3 regions of the Rhodoferax sp. SPJ21 genome follow, and region 2 is predicted to be linked to each of the others. Evidence: predicted binding sites of a transcription regulator. Region 2 holds the regulator's gene; each other region holds the start of a gene.

Region 1 (7,476 bases), on a different contig from region 2:
CGGTGGACCCGGCCAACGTCGCCAAGCTGCAAGCCTCCGATTACCTGGTGACCTACAGCTCCAGCAGCACCTTCACGGTAACGCGCAAGTCCGACAACACCGTCATCACCCCCGACGCCACCACCGGCAGCTATGACGGCCTGATGCTGACCATGGGTGGTACCGCCAACGCCGGCGACAGCTTCTTGGTGCAGCCGTACAACACCGCCGCAGCCAAGATCACGGCCGCCTTCTCATCGCCCCGCCAGCTGGCCGTGTCCAGCCCGGTGCAGGCCAGCATGGGCACCACCAATACCGGCAGCCTGTCGGTCGGCAACCTGACGGCCAAGTCTGTGCCCATACCGGCGGCCGTTACGCTGACCTTCACTGGCACCAACACATACACCCGCTCGGACGTGGCCGGCACATTTACCTACAGCCCAGGCACGGCCATTCCCGCCGACACCACGAACCCCGCCAATGGTTGGTCGCTGACCATGGCAGGCGTGGCCCAAGCTGGCGACACTGTGACCCTGGGCCCGGCCAACACCAGCTTCGCCCAGCTCAACGCAGGCAATGCAGGCGCCTTGATGGGCCTGCGTGACATACAACTGTTCGACGGCGCCAAGCTGTCCGACGGCTATGCCGCGCTGATGTCGCAGGTCGGCGTCAAGGTGCAAAGCGTGCAGTACACCGCCGACGTATCCAAATCGATCTCCGACAACCTGGAGACATCGCGCACCGGGGTTTCCGGCGTCAACCTGGACGAAGAAGCCGCTCGCCTGCTGCAATACCAGCAGGCCTACCAGGCATCGGCCAAGATGATCCAGATCTCGCAAAGCATTTTCGACAGCATGCTGCAAAGCATTGGCCATTGATACCCGAGGAGAGTTAGATGAGCAACAGCTTCACCCGTCTGGGCTCAGCCAACGGCTACGACCAGGCATTGCGCAACCTGAGCAGCCGCTATGCCCAGCTCTCGTCGCTGCAAGAAAATGTGACCTCCGGCAAGAAGATCTTGCGCGCCAGCGACGACCCCACCGGGGCCGGCCAGGCCGAGCGCGCCACCACCCGCATTGAACGTATCAAGACGGAAGCCCGCGCCCTGAACAACCAGGTCAGCTCTATCAGCCAGGCAGAGTCCACCCTGGGTAAAGCCAGCAACCTGCTCACCTCCTTCCGAGACCTGGTGGCACAGGCAGGCAACGGTGCCAACAGCCCGGCCGAACGAGTAACCATCGCCAACCAACTGACCAGCATCCGGGACGAACTGCTGACCCTGGCCAACACCAAGGACAGCAACGGCATGCCACTATTCAACGGCCTGGGCAGTGCGGCCACACCGTTCCAGACCAGCGCCGATGGCGTGGTACCAGACCCTGACTACAGCTTCAACGGACTGCCAGGCCAGACCTCGGCCACCACGGTCGCCATCCCCTACGCGCTGGATGGCCGCGCGACCTGGATGGACGTACCGCAGGGCAATGGTGTGTTCAACATCAGCTTGGGCAGCACCAATACCGGTACCGCGTTTTCCGATGTGGGCACCGTGGTGGACGCCACTCTGACGGCCGCCCAGGGCACCGACTACACCATCAACTTCACCGCCCCCGTGCCCCCTGCCACTGGCGCCACCACCTACACGGTGACCAATAACACCACGGCCACAACCTCGGCGGCCCAGACCTACACGGCCGGCCAGGCCATCACCATGGGCGGCATCTCCATGGTGGTGCGCGGTGCGCCAGGCAACGGCGACACGCTGGACGTCAACGCCAATGTGCTGGCCAACCGGCCCAGCATCTTCAGCGTGCTGGACCGCACCATCGACTCCATGTATGCCAAGAACCCAGCGGGCGTCACCACCACCACCGGCGCCAAGAGCACCGACGCCAATTTCAACCAGGAACAGGCCATCTCCCTGGCACAGATCGACAACAGCCTGGCCAAGATCAGCGCCAGCCGTGGCCACGCGGGCGACCTGCTGAACCGGGCCGACCGCATCACCGACGCGCAAACCCTCAAGTCCACACAGGCCGAGAGTGACCGCTCTAACGCGGAAGACATCGACATGTACGCCGCCGTGGCCGACCAGAAGAACCAGCAAACCGCCTACCAGGCCGCCCTGCAGTCCTACGCATCGATACAAAAGCTGTCACTGTTCAACTACATCAGCTGAGCCTTATGCCATGAACGCCACCGTGCTGGGCAGCGTCAGCCTGGGATACCGGCCACTGTGGGACCGGCGCCGCGCGCTATCGGCGGTGCAATTGTTCATAGAAACACGGCCCGACACCGCCGTAGATGCCGCCCACCTGCTCGCCGCCCTGCAGGAACAGGGCGACGCGAGCACCCCACCCTGGCTCCTCTCCCCCAAGTCACCCGAGCTACTGCGCGACCTGCTGGACCAGGCCAGCGGCAGCCGGCACTGGATAGAAGTGCGCGGCGACTGGCTACAAGCCCCCGCCATCAGCGACCGCGTGCAGCGCGCGCACCGGCGCGGCCTGCGCATGGTGTGGCGCGGCGAGGCCGATCTGCTGCCCGGTGGCGCGCTAGAGCGCTGCTTTTTCACCCACCTGCTCTACCTGTCGCCCCAGGCCGCGCTGAGCGCCTTGCAAACCGCAGCGCGCAAGCGGGCCGGTGCCCAAGGCGCGCTGCACAGCCCGGTGCAGGCTGGCCAAATGTACGAAGGCATTGCCAGCCGCCTGCTGATGGAGCATTGCCTGGACCAGCAAAACGCCGCCGCGCTGCTGGGCTGGCCGGACGAAGACATCCTCTACGCCCTGCAGCACAAGGCCACCGGCCCGGACCGCCAGGCCGTGCTGCAAATGATCCGCGCCGTGGACGAAGACCGCAGCACCGAGCACATTGAGTCCCTGCTGTGCGCCGAGCCCATACTCACCTTCCGCTTTCTGGCCTATGCCAACTCGGCCTCTGTGGGCCTGCGCAACACCATCGAATCGGTGCGCCACGGCCTGATGATGCTGGGCCTGCAGGCGCTGCGCCGCTGGTTGTATGAAATCTTGCCCGGCGCCTCCAGCGACCCGAATCTGCGGCCGGTCAAAGCCTCCATCGTGCTGCGCGCCAAGCTGATGGAGCACCTGATGCACGCTGGCGCCGAGCAAGAGCTCAGCCGCGAGATCTACCTCTGCGGCCTGTTCTCGCAAATTGACGTGCTGATGGGCGAGCCCCTGGGCACGGCGCTGCACCGGGTGCCGCTGTCCAGCCGCATCTACGCGGCCACGCTGCACGGCAGTGGCCCCTACGCGCCCCTGCTGCAGATTGCCTGCGCACTGGAAAACGGCCACGGCACCGCCACCCGGGCGCTCTGCCACCAGCTGGGCATGCCGCTGGAGGACGTGAACCGCGCCCTGCTGCGCACCCTGGCCGCGCTGAAGCTCGCCGCCTAAGCCGGCCCCATGCACCGAGGTGGCGCCTACCGCGCCTGCCATGCGTCCCTTGAGAATATATACAAAAAGATGCTCTAGCGCATACAAGAACTACGCCACAAGCTATATAAAACATAGCAATTCAAAACCATAGATTCCAGCAGCATGGCGCACTCGCACATATATGGTGCGGTTCTTGCTTTGTTTTGGCGCATGCCTGTGCAATTCGGCTCTGGCGCACCAAAACAAAACAATTCATCTCTTGAGGAAGCTATGGAAGCACTAAAACAGGGCGCAGACGCCTTGTTCATTCTGCTCGGCGGCATCATGGTCCTGGCCATGCACGCCGGTTTCGCATTTTTAGAACTCGGTACGGTTCGCAAGAAGAACCAGGTCAATGCACTGGTCAAGATCATGGTGGACTTCTCGGTATCCACCGTGGCGTATTTCGTGGTGGGCTACGCCGTGGCTTATGGCACCTCGTTTTTCATCGGCGCCGAGCAGTTGGCCGCGCGCAATGGCTACGAGCTGGTGAAGTTCTTCTTCCTGCTGACCTTCGCAGCCGCCATTCCGGCCATCATCTCCGGCGGCATCGCCGAGCGGGCGCGCTTCTGGCCGCAGCTGATCGCTACCTCGGTCATCGTCGGCTTTGTCTACCCCTTCTATGAAGGCATTGCCTGGAACCAGCATTTCGGCGTGCAGGCCTGGCTGAAAGCCACCACCGGCGCCGAGTTCCATGACTTTGCCGGCTCCGTCGTGGTGCACGCCCTGGGCGGCTGGCTGGCGCTGCCGGCCGTGCTGCTGCTAGGTGCGCGCAGCAACCGCTACCGCAAGGACGGCAGCCTCAGCGCCCATCCGCCATCGAACATCCCCTTCCTGGCGCTGGGCGCCTGGATTCTCTGCGTGGGCTGGTTTGGCTTCAACGTGATGAGCGCGCAAACGCTGGACAAGATCTCCGGCCTGGTGGCGGTGAATTCGCTGATGGCCATGGTGGGCGGCACGCTGGTGGCACTGGTGCTGGGCCGCAACGACCCCGGCTTTGTGCACAACGGCCCGCTGGCCGGCCTGGTCGCCGTGTGCGCCGGCTCCGACCTGATGCACCCGCTAGGCGCGCTGGTGGTGGGCGGCGTGGCCGGCGCCATCTTTGTGCAAATGTTCACCCTGACGCAGAACAAATGGAAGATCGACGACGTGCTGGGCGTGTGGCCGCTGCACGGCCTGTGCGGCACCTGGGGCGGCATCGCGGCGGGCATATTTGGCAGCAAAGCCCTGGGTGGCATGGGCGGTGTCAGCCTGTCGGCGCAGCTGATAGGCACGGCGATGGGCGCGGGCTGGGCTCTGCTGGCTGGCACCGTGGTCTACGGCGCGCTCAAAGCCACCATGGGCTTGCGCCTGTCGGCCGAAGAAGAGTTTGACGGCGCCGACCTGTCCATCCACAAGATCGGCTCCACACCTGACCGCGAAGCCAGCTGGTAGCGGCTTGGCCCCGGAGCCTGCGGGAGGCTCCTGCCACGCGCTAGTGCAAAAAGCTGGCCGGTGCGTCGTGGGACGATTTGAACTTGCCCTGCCAGCCAGCCCGCGAATGGGACTTGGCCGGGGAATTCTTGGCGCGCCGCTCCACCAGGGGGTGCAACTGCTCGTCCTGCCGCCGCTTGTCCAACTCGGCCTTGAGCTGCACCACGACCGCATCAGCCTCTCCATACCGGCTGCGAAGGTCGTCCAAGAGGTTATCCAAACCGAATGCGCGTGTAGCCATAAGTCCACCCCCATGAAAAGTAGCGGACGCCAGTGTAGGTTGGATGCCCCGCCCATGGGTAACAAACTGCAGCCCATGCCATCCACACAGCCCCGAATTCCACGAAGTTTGATGCGCGTCAAACTGCGCACCTGTGCGCTCTTCGCTACGCCTGAAGCCTACGAAAATACATAGAGAAAAGTACCTCCAGCGCAGTAAATACATGCGCAAGAAGCTACATAAGTCATAGCAAATACAGCCAGCACGCGCACCATGCCGGCCGCAGCTTAAATTTTGCCCGCAGGGCCAAACACCACGCGCTGCACCCGGTAGCCGTGCCGGGCCATCCAGGCCGGAATACCGGTGGGGCCCACCATGTGCAGGCTGCCAACTGCGGCGAAGACGGCTTTGCCCTGCCCATGCAGACGGTCTATGGCCTGGGCCATGCCGAGGTTGCGGTCGTCCAGCAGGGCTTTCATTGCGCGACGTTCGCGGTCGTTCTTCGGCAAGCATTCGCACCAGGCCTTGTAGCCCTGCAAAGTGGCGTGATCGGACTCGGCCCACATGCGCACCATGCGCAAAGCGATGCGCCGTGCCTTGCCAGAAGCCATATCGTCCAATTGCTCCTGGACGCCCTCGTTGCGCTCCTCGGCATTGGTGGCCAGCAGCAAGCGCACCTGGTCTTGCGGTGTTTCCAGCCCCACCACCGGCATGGCGCGCGCGTGGGCGGTGGCGGCCAGCTGGACGTCTGCGCCCCAATCGCCCGCATATCCGTCGGCGCGCAGCATGCCGATGGCCAAGGTGGCCACCTGCATTTCCGGCGCAAACATGTCGCTCACAGCGGGGGGCAGGCAGGCTTGGGCCATGGCTTGGCGCAGCCGCGCCTCCAAGGAGGGAGCCAGCACCTGGTCGGGCTGGCGCGCCAAGCCGGCCATCAGGGCCTGGACGGTGGCGGGCACAGCGTCCATTTCCAGCGCCAGCTGCTGGCTCGCGTCCAGCGCGGCCTGGGTCTGCGGACCTGGCCGGGCCCACTCGGGTTTGCCGATATGCATGGTGCCGTACAGGTAGGAGGTGTGGCCGCCCTTGCTGATACGCCACAGAAAACCACGGTCGCGCACCGGGCTGTCTGGCGTGGCCACCAGCGCTGGGTAGCGGCTGGCGCAGTCGGCGAGCGCTTCGTCTGCGCTGGACGGCTGGGCCCAGGCCAGCAGCGGAGCCATCAGGCAGGCCGCCAAAGCGGCACACAGGAAACGGTGCAGTGGAACTCTTAAAAGCATCGCGCCAGCATATCAAGTGCCATTGCGCACCCGCTCGAACACCCGCCAGAAAGCCGCGTCCTGGGTGCTGGCGAAGTTGATGCGCATCAGGCTGCTGGGTGGGCGAGCCAGGTGAAACAGCCCGCCCGGCGCCAGCATATAGCCCGCGTCCAGCATGCGCTGCGACAGGGCATCGGTATCCACGCCGGTATCTACCCAGCCAAACAGGCCTGCGGGTTCGGACGCAAACGTGCAGCCCGCCGCCAGCGCCAGACGCACGCTGCGGGTACGGGCCTGGTCCAGCCGGGTACGCACCCGCTCGGCGTGGCGGCGCAGCTGGCCCTGGTCTATGCACCAGGCCAGCGCCTTTTCCAGCAAAGCCGGGGTGGTCAGGGTGGCCAGTAGCTTGGTGTCCAGCAGGCGCTCGACCAGCGCCTCGGGCGCGGCCAGGTAGCCCACGCGCCAACCCGGCGCCAGGATTTTGGAGAACCCGCTGGCGTACAGCGTGCGCTGCAGGCCGTCCAGCACACACAGGCGGGTGGCGTGCTCGGGCGCCAGGTGGCTGTAGGTGTCGTCCTCGACGATGTAGAAGTTATGCGCGTTGGCCAACGTCAGCACCCGGTGCGCGCTGCCCGGCGTCAGGCAGTAGCCAGTGGGGTTGTGCAGCACACTGACGCTGACGAACAGCTTCGGGCTGTGCGCCTCGCAGTAGCGCGCCATCACCGCCAGGTCCGGCCCCTCGGCGTTGCGCGGCACCGGCAGCATGCGCATGCCCATGGCTTCGAGCCGGGCAAACTCGACCGCCCAGCCGGGCTCTTCCACCATCACATAGTCGCCAGCGCGCAGCAAGGCGCGGCTGACGATGTCCAGCGCATGGGTAGCGCCCACGGTGGTGATGATCTGCTCGGGCGCGGCCGGTATGTGCAGGCCGGCCAGCTTTTGCGACAGGGTCTTGCGCAGGCCCAGGTCGCCCGCCGGCTCGCCGTAGCGCAGGGTGAAGTCGGCCGTACCGGCCGCCACGCGGCGCACCGCAGCGGGCATGAAGTTGTTCACCAGCCAGTCGGGCGGCAGCACGCCCATGCCGGGCTGGGGCTTGTCGCTGTCGCCATGGAACATG
Region 2 (7,476 bases):
TAGGGCGGGTTCAGCAGCATCACGCCGGACTCGGCTGGCGGCATGCGCTGCAAGGCATCGCCGCCACGGAACTCGACCACACCGCTGACACCCGCGCGCTCGGCATTGCGGGTCGCGAAATCGACCATGCGGAAGGCCACATCGCTGCCGAAGATCTGCGTCTGGGGCTCGTGCTCAGCCTCGTGGGCCTGGTCCTGGATGATGGACCACACATGGGGCTGGAACGGCAGCAGCTTCTCAAAGCCAAAGCGGCGCAGGCTGCCGGGCGCAATATTGCAGGCGATCTGCGCGGCCTCGATCGCGATGGTGCCGCTGCCGCAGCAGGGGTCGTACAGGGGCGTGGTGCCGTCCCAGCCGCTGGCGGCGATCATGGCCGCAGCCAGCGTCTCTTTCAGCGGCGCGTCGCCCTTGTCTTCACGCCAGCCGCGCTTGAACAGCGCGTCGCCCGAGGTGTCGATGTAGATGGTGGCGCGCTCGGTGGTCAGGTGCAGGTAGATGCGCACATCGGGCCACTGCACGTTCACGTCAGGGCGCACGCCGGTCTTGAAGCGGAAGCGGTCGGCCACCGCGTCCTTCACCTTGAGCGCGGCGAAGTTCAGCGAATTCAGCGGGCTGTGCTGGGCCGTGACCTCGATCTTGAAGCTTTGCTTGGGCGTGAACCAGATCTCCCAGGCCACATTGCTGGCGGCTTCGTACAGGTCTTTTTCGCTGCGGTATTCGGTGTTGGACAGCTCGATCAGCACACGCTGCGCCAGGCGGCTGTGCAGATTCAGGCGCATCGCGTCGCGCCAGGAGGAACGCACCAGCGTGCCGCCCCGCATCACGCGCAGGTCTTCGCCCTGCAGGCCGGTAATGCCATGCACCTCTTCGGCCAGCAGCTCTTCCACGCCGGCGGCGCAGGGTAAAAATAGTTGAAGTTGGTTCATATCAATCGTTTCATAGCGTCACCGGGCTTGTCCGGTGCCGTCCATTACAAAGCCTTGCGCAGATTCGTCGGAGCAATTCTGAGCGCTTCGCGGTACTTGGCCACGGTGCGGCGCGCGCATTCAATGCCCTGCTCTTTCAGCATGTCGGACAGCTGGCTGTCGCTGAGCGGCTTCTTGGGGTCTTCAGACGAAACAAACTGTTTGATCAGCGCGCGCACCGCAGTGCTGGACGCATTGCCGCCGGTCTCGGTCCCCAGGGACGAACCGAAGAAATACTTCAGCTCGAAGGTACCGTAGGGCGTGGCCATGTATTTGGCGGTGGTGACGCGGCTGATGGTGGACTCGTGCAGACCCAGCTCGTCGGCGATCTCGCGCAGCACCAGGGGGCGCATGGCCAACGCACCGTGGCTGAAGAAGTTCTTCTGCCGCTCGACGATAGCGTTGCTGACCCGCAAGATGGTGTCAAAGCGCTGCTGGATGTTCTTGATGAACCAGCGCGCCTCCTGCAAGCGTTGCTGCAGCGCGGCATTGTTCGACGAGTCCTTGCCGCCGCCCTTGTGCTGGCGCAGCGCATTGGCGTAGATGTCGTGCACGCGCAAGCGCGGCATGACCTCGGCATTCAGCTGCACGCGGAAGCGGGCCTGGCCACCACGCCCGACCTTGACCACAATCACGTCGGGCACCACGATGTTGCGCTCCACATCGACAAAGCGCCGCCCCGGCTTGGGCTCCAGCCTAGCGATCAGCGCCATGGCGGCCTTGATGTCGGTCTCGGTGGCGCGGCACAGCTGGGCCAGGCGCTTCACGTCGCGCCGGGCCAGCAGATCCATGGACTGGCGGCAGATGCGCATAGCCACCTTGCGTGCAGGGTCCTCGCCCAGCACGGACTGCAAACTCTGCAGCTGCAGCAACAGGCATTCGCCCAGATGCCGTGCGCCCACGCCCGCCGGCTCCAGGCTTTGCAGCAAGCTCAGCGCCACGGTGAAGCGGTGTACCAGCTCTTCCACGCTCTCGGCGTCGTCGCCGGCCAGGCCACGCGCCAGGGTTTCGAAATCGTCTTCCAGGTAGCCGTCGTCGTTCAGCGACTCGATCAAAAAGCGCAGCGCAGCCTGGTCCACCTCGCCCAGCCGCAGGGCCAGGGCCTGGCGGTGCAAATAGCTGGTCAGCGACTCCTGGTTGCGGGCCAGCTCGGTGGCGTCCATCTCGCCGTCATCGCCCAGGTTGTTCTGGCGCGCCGGGGCATCGCCACCCCATTCGCTGTCGTCGGGTTTGATCTCGGAAGTGCCGTCGCCATCCCAGCTGGTGTCGTCACCGCCGGTCAAAGGGGATTCAGCATCATTTGGGGCTTCCGCGCTGGATTCACTTGCGTATTCAGCTATAGAACTTGTAGCAACCTCAGCCTCACGCTCCCCTGTGCTGACCGGCGTATCGGACTGGGCCAGGCCGAACTCCTCGCGTGGAGCCTCGTCCATATTGCGTTCCAGAAACGGGTTGTCGTCCAGCATCTGGTCCACTTCCTGGCTCAGTTCCAGGGTGGACAGTTGCAGCAGGCGGATGGACTGCTGCAACTGGGGCGTCAGCGCCAGATGCTGTGAAACGCGTAGGGATAAGCCTTGCTTCATCGGGACATCACATCTTGAAATGTTCGCCGAGGTAGACGCGACGCACATCGGCGTTGTCCACAATCTCGGACGGCGTGCCCTCGGCCAGCACATGGCCGTCGCTGATGATGTAGGCGTGGTCGCAAATGCCCAGCGTTTCACGCACGTTGTGGTCGGTGATCAGCACGCCAATGCCGCGCGACTTCAGGAAGCCGATGATGCGCTGGATCTCGATCACGGCAATCGGGTCGATACCGGCAAAGGGCTCGTCCAGCAGAATGAAACGGGGCTGGGTGGCCAGGGCACGGGCGATTTCCACACGGCGGCGCTCGCCACCGGACAAGGCCATGGCCGACGACTCACGCAAATGCTCCACCCGCAGATCCTGCAGCAGGGCCGTCAGGCGCTTTTCGATCTCGGCGTGGGTGAGGGATTTGCCGGCCTCGTCGTGCTGCAGTTCCAGCACGGCGCGCACGTTCTCTTCCACCGTGAGCTTGCGGAAAATCGAGGCTTCCTGGGGCAGATAGCTCAGGCCCAGGCGCGAACGCCGGTGGATGGGCATGTGCTCCACCGACTGGCCGTCGATGGAAATATGGCCGCCATCGGCCCGCACCAGGCCCACGATCATGTAGAAGGAAGTAGTTTTGCCCGCACCGTTGGGGCCTAGCAGGCCCACCACCTCGCCTTTTTTGACGGCCAGGGTCACGTCTTTCACGACCTTGCGCTTGCCGTAGGCTTTTTGCAGATGGCGCGCCTCCAGGCGGCTTTCTCCCGACTCCACCACCGCCGTCACTTCTTCATGCCCTCCAGCGTGGTAGTGGAGCGCAGCACCGGTGCAGCACCGGCAGGCGCCGTGCCGCTAGGGGCCGACGCTGCGGCCTTGGGGGTCAACATGGCGCGTACGCGGCCATTCTGGCCACCGGGATTGCTGCCGGCTGTGCCACTGTCCACGGTGAATACGTCGGTGGTGTTGTCGTAGACGATCAGTTCACCGGTGATTTCGTCGTTCACCTTGCTGCCAACCAGGCGGCGCAAAATGGCCCGCTTGATGAAACGCACGTTGTCCAGCTTGCTGCTGTACTCGATGGTTTCGCCCTCGCCTTCTATGTATTCGTCCAGGCCGTCGCGCTTCTGCTTGAAATACGCCAGCTTGCCCGGCTCGGCCGTCACCACGCCGAACTGGTTGCCCTCGGCGTCCTGGCGCACATCGACGCGGGCGCCACGGATGATGATGGTGCCCTTGGTCATCACCACCTTGCCGGTAAAAACGTTGGTCTGCTTCAGATCGTCATAGCGCGCCGCGTCCGCCTCGATATTCATAGGCTTAAGTTTGTCGGCTTTTTCCGCGTGGGCTGCTCCGCCTAGGCCGACGAAACAAACCAAGAGCAATGAGAGTAGGGTGTTGATTTTCATAGAGGCACGAATCTTGCAATCCATTGTAACGGCCAGCCACCCTGAGTTGGACGTAGCCAGAAAAAAGCCCGCTGACGCGGGCTTTTTCATCTCTCTGGCCTTGACGGAATCAGGCTTTCTTGCGCTGCTCGGCCACCAGATATTCCACGATGGTCAGTGCGCGCGGCATGTTCTGCGCCTGGCTGCCGTCGGTGTAGAACTTGCCGGCCACGCCCAGCGCGGGCACGCCCGCCACCTGGTAGGCCTGCTGCAACTGGGACGCCTTGCGCACCTTGGTGCTGACACCGAAGGACTGGTAGGTCTCGGTGAACTTGGTCTTGTCCAGGCCCTGCTTCACGGCCCAGGCGATCACCAGATCATCTTTGTCCAGACGCTGGTGCTCCACATGGATGGCGTTGAACACCTTGCCATGCAGGGCATCCAGTTGGCCCAGGGCCTCCAGCGTGTAGTAGAGCTTTTGCGGCGGAATGAAGCTGTCTTGAAAGTTCACAGGCACGCGTTTGAAGGAAATATCCTTGGGCAGGCGCTTGAGCCACTCCACCAGTGCGGGCTCAAACGCATTGCAATGCGGGCAGGCGTACCAGAAGAACTCGATCACCTCAATCTTGCCGGCCGGGGCTTCGGTAGGCGCCGGCTTGTCCAGCACCAGATAATCCGTGCCTGCCACGGGCGGCTTGCCCTGCGCCAAGGCGCTACCGGTGTGGCCCACAGCCAGCGTGGAACCAGCCAGCACACCCGCTGAAGCCAGCGAAAACTCACGACGTTTCATTGCAAATCACTCCTTGTGGGGGGTCGGACCGGCGCCGGGCGCAAAAGTTCAGCGCGCGGCACCAGCTTCAATAGGGCTGGTCAGCGCTGCACTCGCACCAGGGTGGTTTCGTTACCGGCACTTTCCAGCCGGTCCTTGGCATGGTCGGCATCATCGCGCTTGGCATAAGGGCCCATACGCACCCGGTAGACGGTGCGGCCGGACTGCTCGCGTTCGGTGACCTTGGCCTCCATGCCCATCATCGCCAGCTTGGCGCGCTGGGCCTCGGCATCTTCGGGCGTGCGGTAGGCACCGGCCTGCACGAAATACTCAAACGGCTCAGCCGTGGGTGCCAGCGCAGGCGCCGTGGCCACAGTCGCCGACGCAGCTGCCTTGGCTTTAACCTTGGCCAGATCACCCAACGGATCCGCGGAAGCGGCCGCCGATGGCTTGGCTTCTGGCTTCGCTTCTGGCTTGGCGGCAACTGCCGCCGGGGGTGCGGGCACCACAGCCGGAGTCGCCGCCGGGGCTGGTGGTGGCACCACCATCGGGGCCGCCGCATCCACCGCACCGGATGCCACGGGCGCAGCAGGGCGCACCGTGTTTTTGCCGTGCAAGGGGGTGTTCGGGTCCCAGTCCTTGTTTTTCTGGCTTTCGACCGCGTCGTGGTCTGCGCCATTGGCCTGGGTTTTGCCGCTCATGAACGGCACCGGCACCTTGGTGACATAGACCGCCACCGCCAGCGCCGAGCCCAGGCCGACCACCACCCCGATGATGAAGCCCAGGATGGTGCCGCCGCTTTGCTTGTGTTTTGTCATGCTTGCTGTCAATTACATTTTTTCTGGAGCATCCACGCCCAGAACTGCCAAGCCATTGTGCAATACCTGCGCACACGCGGCGACCAAGGCCAGGCGCGCCAGCTTGAGCGGCTCGTCGTCCACCAGCACGCGTTCGGCGTCGTAGTAGCTGTGTAGGTTGGCGGCCAGCTCGCGCAGGTAGAAAGTCACGTCGTGCGGGGCAAAGCCATCGGTTGCTGCGGTCAGCATCTCGGGGTACTTGGCCAGTTGCAGCATCAAAGTCTGTGCCTGGGGAACCAGCAGGCTGGACAAGTCCACGCCCTGCAGTTTCGCCACATCGCCACCCCAGTCGCGCAGCATCTTGCAAATGCGGGCGTGGGCGTACTGCACGTAGTACACCGGGTTGTCGTTGTTCTTGGCCAGCGCCAGATCGATGTCGAAGGTGTATTCGGTGTCCGGCTTGCGGCTCAGCAGGAAGAAGCGCACCGCGTCCTTGCTGGTCCAGTCGATCACGTCGCGCAGGGTCACGTAGCTGCCGGCACGCTTGGATATCTTCACCTCTTCGCCGCCGCGCACCACGCGCACCATGGTGTGCAGCACGTAGTCTGGGTAGCCCTGAGGGATGCCCACATTGGCCGCCTGCAGGCCGGCGCGCACGCGGGCGATGGTGCCGTGGTGGTCGGTGCCCTGGATGTTCACCACCTTGGTGAAGCCGCGCTCCCACTTGGCGATGTGGTAGGCCACGTCGGGCACAAAGTAGGTGTAGCTGCCGTCGGTCTTGCGCATCACGCGGTTCTTGTCGTCGCCGTAGTCGGTGGACTGCAGCCACAGCGCGCCGTCTTGCTCGTAGGTCTTGCCGGCTTCCTGCAAGCGCTTGACGGTGGCGTCCACACGGCCGCTGGTGTACAGGCTGGACTCCAGGTAGAAGTTGTCGAACTTCACCTTAAATGCTTGCAAGTCCAGATCCTGCTCGCGGCGCAGATAAGCCACGGCGAATTCGCGTATGGAATCCAGGTCGTCCACATTGCCCGAGGCCGTGACTTCGCGGTCGTCGGCCTTGACGGTCTTGCCGGTCAGGAAGTCCTGCGCGATGTCGCCGATGTAGTCGCCGTTGTAGGCGGCTTCGGGCCATTCGGCGTCGCCGGGCTTGAAGCCCTTGGCGCGCATCTGCGTGCTGGTGGCCAGGGTGCCGATCTGCACGCCAGCATCGTTGTAATAGAACTCGCGGTACACGTCCCAGCCCTGGGTGGCGTACAGGTTACAGATGGCGTCGCCCAGCGCTGCCTGGCGGCCGTGGCCCACATGCAGCGGGCCGGTGGGGTTGGCAGAGACGAATTCCACCAGGATATGCTGGTTGTTGCTGGGCTGCACGCCGAAGCTGAGTCCGGCGGCCAACACCTCGCGCACCACTTCCTGCTTGGCGGCGGGCTTGAGTTTGATGTTGATGAAGCCCGGGCCGGCGATGTCGATGGCCTCGACCCATTTTTCGAAAGCTGGCTGCTCCAGCAGAGCCACGCGCAGGTTTTCACCCAGCTGGCGCGGGTTCAGCTTGAGCGGCTTGGCCAGTTGCATGGCGGCGGTGCAGGCGAAATCGCCGTGCGCGGCCACTTTAGGGGACTCGAACGCGGCTTTAGCGCCAGCGCCGGGGGCAATTTTTTCCAGCCCGACGGCCAGCGCCGCGAGCAATTCGTGTTTGACTGAGAGCATGGCCGGATTTTACCGGGGGGTCATTGCTACCCCGGTCCTCCGGCTTGCGCATTGCGGCGTTATGGGTTGCAATCCAGTCGTCTTCGGACCTCGCGCACTGGATTTACCCCCACAAACATCTCTTCTGGAGCTTGCATGAAACAACTATTACCTCTCCTAGCCGCCCTGGGTCTGACTCTGTCTATGGGCCTGGTCCATGCGGCCGACAAGGAGCCAACTCCCCAGCAAGCCAAGATGTCGGCCTGCAGCAAAGAAGCCAAAGGAAAAAAAGGCGATGAATACAA
Region 3 (7,476 bases), on a different contig from region 2:
GCTTAACGCCAGCACCCTCGTATGGACAGAAAGCGACAGCAGCACCACCACTTTTACCGCCGCCGACGACTGTACATACACCTCTGGCGGCGACACCTATCTGGTGGCAAAGTCCGGCATCATCATGGGCGTCAACTCAGACCAGCCGGTAAAGGGCCTGACCATCGCGATACCAAAGCAAACCATCCCAGTGTCCGCACTTGCCGGCAGCTGGAACGCACTGGGCTTTCAGAAAAACAATGCAGGCACTGCCTATGTAGCGGAGACCATTACCGCCGACATCAGCAGCGATGGTGTTTTCACCAATCTCAATGAGTGCGTCGGCGCCAGACTCAATGACACGTGCACCGCATCCAACACAACAATCAACCTCGTCAGCAACAGCACGGGTGGTTTTGACTGGATTGGCTCTGGAACCAACACGTGGAGTGAACGCGCTTTTGCCTACCGCGCTGGCAGCGGAGATCTTATGCTGCTGACGCTGGGCGGCGGCGGCAGCATTCATATCTGGACCAAACAACGCACCCTGAATCTCCCCACAGTTGGAGACCTGCTCACCGGCGGCGCCAGCGTACGAGTTAACAACCAATTGCTGGCGGGCACCTTGGATATATTCCCGAACGGTGCCTCAGTGGCCGCCATTGATGCCACAGCGGGCACCGTGACGCGGACCCAAACCACGTTATCGGGCGCAGCGGACTACAACGACACCGTGACCCTGAACAGCCCCAGACCCGGCTTCAACATCCGGGCGGCAGGCACAACGGTTTCGCAATTTGATGGTCGCACCGTCACTATTCGAGAGCGCACCAGCCTAGGCATTCGCGGCATGGGCATTGCATTTCAGTCGGTTCCGCATGTCAGCAGCTTCCAGATGTCTGTCGATTAAAAAGCATCCGTAAAAACCAGACCCGTCCGGCAACCAGCAATCCGGGTCTGCTGGCTACCCCTAAACCAGCAGCTCCGCCAGCTGGTCCATGCCCGTGAAAGTGACTGCAGCCCCGGCCTCGCGCAAGGCCTGGGCATCCACATGGCCAGAGGTGTCCGGCGCATAGCCGAACACCGTGGCCCCTGCCGCCACACCCGCGCGCACGCCGGTCACCGTGTCCTCCACCACCGCGCAGCGCCCGGGCCTGGCTTGCAGGGCAGCTGCCGCTGCCAGGTAGACATCGGGCCAGGGCTTGGACCGGGGCATTTCATGGCCGCTGAAGACCCGACCTTCGAAGTATTCAATCAACCCGACCTTGCGCAGCTGCAATTCAACCTTGATGCGGTCCGCCCCGGACGCGCAGGCGATGCGGCCGGCATAACCCGTGTGGATGGCGTGTACCGCCGAGTGGATATGGGGCACGGCCTCCAGCTGGTCTTGCAGAGTCTGGTTGCGCCGGGTGCGGAACTCCGCCATCCAGGCATCGGTCACGGGGCGGCCGGTGCGGGCTTCGATCGCGGCAACCTCGTCCATCACTGCCTTGCCTACAAAGAAGCGCATGCACTCTGCCGTCGTCATCTCCCAACCCTGGGCCGCCAGCATGTCACGCAGCACGCCATTGGTCAGCGGCTCGGAATCCACCAACACCCCATCACAGTCAAACAACACCGCTTCAAATTTCATGGTTTCGCTCCTTGCGGGCGATGGTAAACGCGTGGGCCAAGAGGCGTGGCCGGCCAGTGAATGCCACGGGCAAGCCTTGGGGGAATTCTTGCCACATTCATTTATGCTCGGCACATGGCCCATTTATTGATTGTGGAAGACGACGAATTGCTGCGTGACGGCCTGGCTGCCCAATTGGGGCAGGCCGGCCACCAGGTGGCCACGGCTGCCAACGGCGCCCTCGGACAAACTCTGCTGGAGACCTCCCGCTTTGACGGCGTGGTGCTGGACCTGGGCTTGCCGGTCATGGACGGCATGCACCTGCTGCGCTGGATACGGCAACGCCAGCTAGCCCTGCCGGTGCTAATACTGACCGCCCGAGATGGCGTGGAAGACCGGGTCGAGGGCCTGAACGCCGGCGCCGACGACTACCTGACCAAGCCCTTCAGCATGGCCGAGCTGGAAGCACGCCTGGGCGCCATGCTGCGGCGCTCACGCCTACCGGCATTCGGCGGCTCGCTGGAGATGCCCACCGGGCGCCTGCGCCTGGACGCCACCCAGCCCCTGGCCTGGCTGGACGACGAACCCCTGGAGCTGACCCAGCGCGAATGGTCGCTACTGTCGCTACTGGTGGCCAATGCCGGCCAGGTGGTGGGCCGCGAAGATGTGCTGGCCGTGTGGCAGTCCGACCCCAACGACAGTACCAACACCGGCTCCAATGCGCTGGAGGTGTATGTGCACCGCCTGCGCCGCAAGCTGGCAGATTCGGGCCTGAACATACGTAACGTACGCGGCCTGGGCTATATGCTGGAAACCACAACTCCATGAGCCTGCTGGGTTTGCCCCAGGGTCTGCAAAAAGACAAAGCGCCTGGCCTATCGCTGAAACGCCAGCTGCTGCTGTGGCTGCTGCTGCCCCAGCTGGTGCTGTGGCTGGTGGGCGGGCTGCTGGCCTACCGCATTGCGCTGAACTACGCCGAAAAGGGCATAGACCAGTCGCTCACCCAATCGGTGCGCTCGCTGGCGCGCCAGGTCAAGCCCATGGGGTCGGGCCTGCTGGTGGACTTCCCGCGTGCCGCGCGCGACATCATTGAACAGGACCCGACCGACCGGGTTAGCTATATGGTGTCGTCGCCACCGGGCCAGTTTGTGCTGGGCAACAGCATGCTGCCCGACCCGCTGCTGGACGTACGGGTGGAACCAGGCGAGCCGCTGATCTACGAAGCCCTGCTGGACAAAAAACCGGTGCGCGTGGCCCTGCTGGAAGTCAACTACGGCGAGGCCGATGCCCCCCAGCGCCTGCGTGTGCAGGTGGCCAAAAGCCTGGCCGTGCAGCAGCGCATCGCCCGTGAACTGGTGGCCGACATGCTGCTGCCCCTGCTGCTGCTGGGCGCGCTGTTGGGCATTGTGGTGTACATCGGCGTGGGCCGGGGCCTGCAGCCATTGAACCGGCTCGAAGCCCTGCTAGGCGACCGCACGCAGCGCAGCTTCACTACCCTGTCACCCATCGAGCTCACCCAGGCGCCGCAAGAGGTGCACTCCCTGGCCGAGGCCGTAAACCATATGTTGGCCGCGGTACGCCGCAGCCTGGGCCAGGAAAAGCGCTTCATTAACGACGCGGCCCACCAGTTGCGCACCCCCCTGGCGGGCCTCATCAGCCAGACCGAGCTGGCACTGACCGAGCGCGACCCGCAAGCCCTGCAAGACCGCCTGACCAAGGTGCACTCCGGCGCACTGCGCAGCGCCCACCTGGTACACCAGCTGCTGTCACTGGCCCGGACCGAGGCCGACATCCAGCAGAAGCCGCTGGACATTGCCGCCCTGGCGCGCGAGGTGGCCCGCGAATGGACGCCACGCGCCATCGCAGCCGGTATCGACCTGGGTTTCGAAGGCGACGACAAGCTGATCACCCAGGGCGAAAAACTGCTGCTGCGCGAAGCCCTGAGCAACCTGATCGACAATGCACTGCACTATGCGGGCCGGGGCGCCGCCGTGACACTGCGGGTGCAGAGCCAGGAAGGCCAGGCCATCGTCGAGGTGGAAGACAACGGGCCCGGCCTGTCCGAGGAAGACCTGCCACGCATGTTCGAACGCTTCTGGCGCGCCAGCGAGGTGCCCGGTGGCTGCGGCCTGGGCTTGTCCATCGTGGCAGAGATTGCGCTGCGCCATGGCGGCTCGGCCCAGGCATTGAGTGTGTTGCCCCAAGGTCTGTGCGTGCGCCTGAGTTTGCCGGCGGCGAAATGCCGGCCTGTATCAGAATCAATTTAGGCCGCAGCGCCGTTTGCACTGACGTTAGAGTTCACCGTTGCGCTGCACGCGGCTGCGCAGCAAAACACGACCAGTAGCCGCATGCGGGACACGCTGGCGAGGGGACCCTCGCAACCGCCTGACCAACCTCCGTGAAGGGCAGCTTCGCGTCCAGCAGCGATGGCCGACACCATTGACTATCCCATTCGGCCCGAGCAATGCCACGCAGCAATGCGGGCCCCGTGTGACCCGCAAAGAATCTCCTCCAACGTTGCCCGCCAAGCGGGCCATAAAAGTGTCGACTATCTTTACGTTACAGACACAAACAAATTAATTAACCAATAAATCTTCTTTAATATCAACAACTTAAGAAACTTTACCAAAATGGCGCAATTAATGCTTCTGGTGCTAAATACCGATCCAAATTTCGGTATTTTTATTCACCCAAGAAAGGACCCATATGACTTTCAAGAAAGCATTAGGCATCGTTGCCGCAACCATTTTTGCCGCACCAACGTTTGCCGCGTCGTTCGTCAACGGCGGATTTGAAGCAGGTGATACCTCGAGCTGGACCGTTGGCAGCAGCGGAGATCGCTCTTCCATTGCCAACTCGCAGATCACTCCGGCGACTTTCCTGCCCGGCGGAAGCCAATACAACACTGGCTCGCAACACTCTGCTGTCATAGCAAGTGGCACCGTAGACCCCAACATCGGTGCAGCACTGGGCTCCACCGTCTACAGCGGTAACTATTCCTACCGCGTAGAAGATACAACCAACGGTGGATACGCGTCAGCTATTAGCCAAACCGTGGCCAACTACAGCGATGCCAATATCTTCTTCGCATGGAAAGCTGTGCTGGAAAACGGCGGCCATAGCCAAAACCAGTCCGCATTGATGATGATCACGCTGCACGACGACACCACCAACCTGGATGTCATCAGCCGCATCTACAACGCCGGAGCTGGCGGTGGTGGCGTGGATACGCGCTTCTCCACGCTGGGTGGGTTCTTCTACACCTCCGACTGGCAAGTCGAGCAACTGCCAATCGACGCGGCCTTGTCTGGCCACACTTTCACGCTGTCCGTGTTGGCAGCTGACTGCGAACCCACGGGCCATACTGGCTATGTGTACCTGGACGGCTTTGGCGCTATCACGCCACCCGTGAACGACGTACCAGAGCCTGCTTCGCTCGCATTGGTCGGCGTAGGCTTGGCTGGCCTGGTGACCACACGCCGCCGCCGGGCGGCAACCGCAGCCTAAGACGCCAGTACCCTGGGCAAGCCAGGGTAGAAGCAAAACAGGTGGCCATGGCCACCTGTTTTGCTTTCTGGCACGGCAATCAAGCCCCTAGCTGGGATTTCATGCGGGCCAAATCGGATTGCTCGGTTGGGTTCAGCTTTTTAGAATCCAACGACTGCATCAAACTACTTGCCTCGCTAGTCTTACCTGCCGCTATATAAGCCTGCGCAAGGTGCAGCCGTGCAGCAGCCACCTCGGGCACCATGTTGACGACGACACGCAAGGTGTCAACCGCATCCTTGTGCTGACCCGCCTGGGCTTGGGCGACGCCCAGCGTATCCAGGATCTGAGGATTATTCGGAGCCAGGTCGGCTGCACGTTGGGCATTGCTCAATGCTTGGGGCTGCTTTGCCTCCACCTGCGCCCAAGCCAGGTCGTTCAACACAATTGGATTGCGCGGATCGCGGCTGGCCATTTTCTGCAGTAGCTCCACCGCCTTGGCCCGCTGCCCTTGCGCGCGCGCGCGTTGCGCTGCAAACCCGACGACAGACGGATCATCTGGAAACTTGCGCATCACATCTGCCAGCTCCTGTTCTGCGCTGGCGCCATTTTGGGTACCGTCCAATACATTGACGATGCGCAAATTAGCGGTTGGCGAACCGCCTGCTTTCACGGCTTTACTGAACTGCTGGATCGCCTGGTCTGGCTGGTTCGCCAATACCAGCAAGTCGCCCTCCAGAAGCATGCCGGTCAACTTCTGCGCACTGCGTGCTTGCAACTCCCTCGCAATGGACAACGCCTCTTGCAGATTATCAGGCCAGGTCAGCTTCGCCAATGTGATGTAGGGGATGGGATCAAACGGACGCTCCGTCATCAAGGCGCGCAAAATAGTGGTGGCCTCCTTCTTGCGGTTGCTCACAATCTCCAGCTCTGCCAACTTCAACCGCCAATCGGCCCGCTGCGGATAGTTGACCGATAGCTTGCGGTATGCCTCTGTTGCCTGCTGCAGGCTTCCTGCACGCTCATACACCGAAGCCAACAATGCCGTCGCCTCTGGTGGCGCATTGTTGGCGAACGCGCCAGTCTGGGCCACACTCAAGGCTGTGTCGGGTTTGCCAGAACGGATATGTTCCTGCACCAACGCCTCGCGTAGGGTGGTAGAGTCTGGCAAGGCAATAACGCCTTTTTCCAGAATGGCCAACCTAGCCGCTGGATCATTTTTCTGCACGCGCAAGAGGCGCGCATATTCCAGGTAAGTTTGCGCCGAAGACGGTTTGGCCTGAATGGCTTTTTCATACCGGGCAAGCACATCCGCCTTTTGCTCTGGCGTTTTCGCCAGCATGCCTAGAGCGGACAACGCAGGCTGGAATGCAGGCTGCGTATCCAACGCCACGGATGTCTCGCGCCAGGCGCCCACCGGGTCCTTTTGGGCATCCAGGGCGGCGGCCATCGTCAAATGCGCATGCGGGTCTTTCGGACTCGCCTTCATCGTGTAGTCGGCCAATTGACGCACACGCGCAATATCGCCCATGGCCAAAGCAAGAGATATGACCCGGTCACGCAAAGCGGCATTGTCTTTATCTGCCTCTGTGGTGCGGTCCAGATATTTGCTGGCCTCACTCCTTTTACCTGCAGCCAGACTAAGTTCGGCCAGCCGCAACAAGTACGCGCCATTGCCGGGCTCGCTGGCACTGAGCTTAGTCAATGTGGCGGTCGCTTCCTTTGCCTGTCCGCGGGCCAGCTCACTCTCGGCCTGCAACGACAAAAAACGCGGGTTGGTCGGCGCTAGTACCAAGCCTCGCTTGATCGTATCGGCGGCATCCGCCGGCTTGCCAAGGCGAATTTGCGACTCCGCCATCAACTGCAGCATCGGCAAGGAATAGGGGTATTGCTGCGCAATTTTTTCCAGCCGCTTGCTAGCCATCAACAAATCGTTCTTCTGCAACTCTGCAGCCGCCACCAACAAGCTCGCCGACAAATGCTCAGGGGCCACACTCAGTACCTTCAGGCCTGCTGCCAGGCTGTCTTCTAGTCGGCCTTGCCGGGACAGCACCAGCGCATCGAGGTAATGAGTCCAGTAATAGCCTGGCGCTAATTTCTTCAACCGTGCACGGATGGCAATTGCGGCGTCCAACTGCCCAACGCCGACCAGGAATTCACCGTACTCACCCATCAGCCCCCTGTGCCAGGGCGCAGCTTTGTAGGCCCGCTCCATCAACTGCAGAGCGGGCTCGCGCTGCCCATTGGCTTCGTAAATACGCCCCAGGCCGCGCAAGACCCACCAATCGGCATTGGACGACGACAAAGACGCGTCCAAGACCGCCAGGGCTTGCTCCCGCTTGTCTTGTGCCAACCACCACTGCGCACGCGAAAGTTTGGTCGCTGGCGTCGCCACAGTG

What was found. Region 2 encodes sigma-54, which starts transcription at its own class of promoters, with help from an activator protein. Its sites were predicted from a motif close to TGGCANGNAANCTGCTTT; they were not measured.
Region 1: a site for sigma-54 is predicted at 3,554-3,571, ahead of AC4BBN_RS07130 (ammonium transporter). Genes of this name have one in related genera too.
Region 3: a site for sigma-54 is predicted at 4,223-4,240, ahead of AC4BBN_RS06240 (PEP-CTERM sorting domain-containing protein). Genes of this name have one in related genera too.

Annotation. Positions count from the first base shown of each region.
Region 1 is NZ_JBYZMO010000001.1:1,553,024-1,560,499, forward strand. Features, by position in the region: gene flgK (flagellar hook-associated protein FlgK) at 1-857, shown strand, start outside; gene flgL (flagellar hook-associated protein FlgL) at 875-2,158, shown strand; gene AC4BBN_RS07125 (HDOD domain-containing protein) at 2,169-3,389, shown strand; gene AC4BBN_RS07130 (ammonium transporter) at 3,642-4,844, shown strand; gene AC4BBN_RS07135 (hypothetical protein) at 4,885-5,091, opposite strand; gene AC4BBN_RS07140 (TraB/GumN family protein) at 5,391-6,380, opposite strand; gene AC4BBN_RS07145 (aminotransferase-like domain-containing protein) at 6,393-7,476, opposite strand, start outside.
Region 2 is NZ_JBYZMO010000002.1:3,578-11,053, forward strand. Features, by position in the region: gene AC4BBN_RS07775 (THUMP domain-containing class I SAM-dependent RNA methyltransferase) at 1-926, opposite strand, end outside; gene AC4BBN_RS07780 (RNA polymerase factor sigma-54) at 971-2,548, opposite strand; gene lptB (LPS export ABC transporter ATP-binding protein) at 2,556-3,308, opposite strand; gene lptA (lipopolysaccharide transport periplasmic protein LptA) at 3,317-3,940, opposite strand; gene AC4BBN_RS07795 (thiol:disulfide interchange protein DsbA/DsbL) at 4,050-4,709, opposite strand; gene AC4BBN_RS07800 (SPOR domain-containing protein) at 4,790-5,506, opposite strand; gene argS (arginine--tRNA ligase) at 5,519-7,192, opposite strand; gene AC4BBN_RS07810 (PsiF family protein) at 7,328-7,476, shown strand, end outside.
Region 3 is NZ_JBYZMO010000001.1:1,365,991-1,373,466, forward strand. Features, by position in the region: gene AC4BBN_RS06220 (autotransporter outer membrane beta-barrel domain-containing protein) at 1-889, shown strand, start outside; gene AC4BBN_RS06225 (HAD family hydrolase) at 950-1,612, opposite strand; gene AC4BBN_RS06230 (response regulator) at 1,727-2,419, shown strand; gene AC4BBN_RS06235 (sensor histidine kinase) at 2,416-3,858, shown strand; gene AC4BBN_RS06240 (PEP-CTERM sorting domain-containing protein) at 4,298-5,098, shown strand; gene prsT (XrtA/PEP-CTERM system TPR-repeat protein PrsT) at 5,178-7,476, opposite strand, start outside.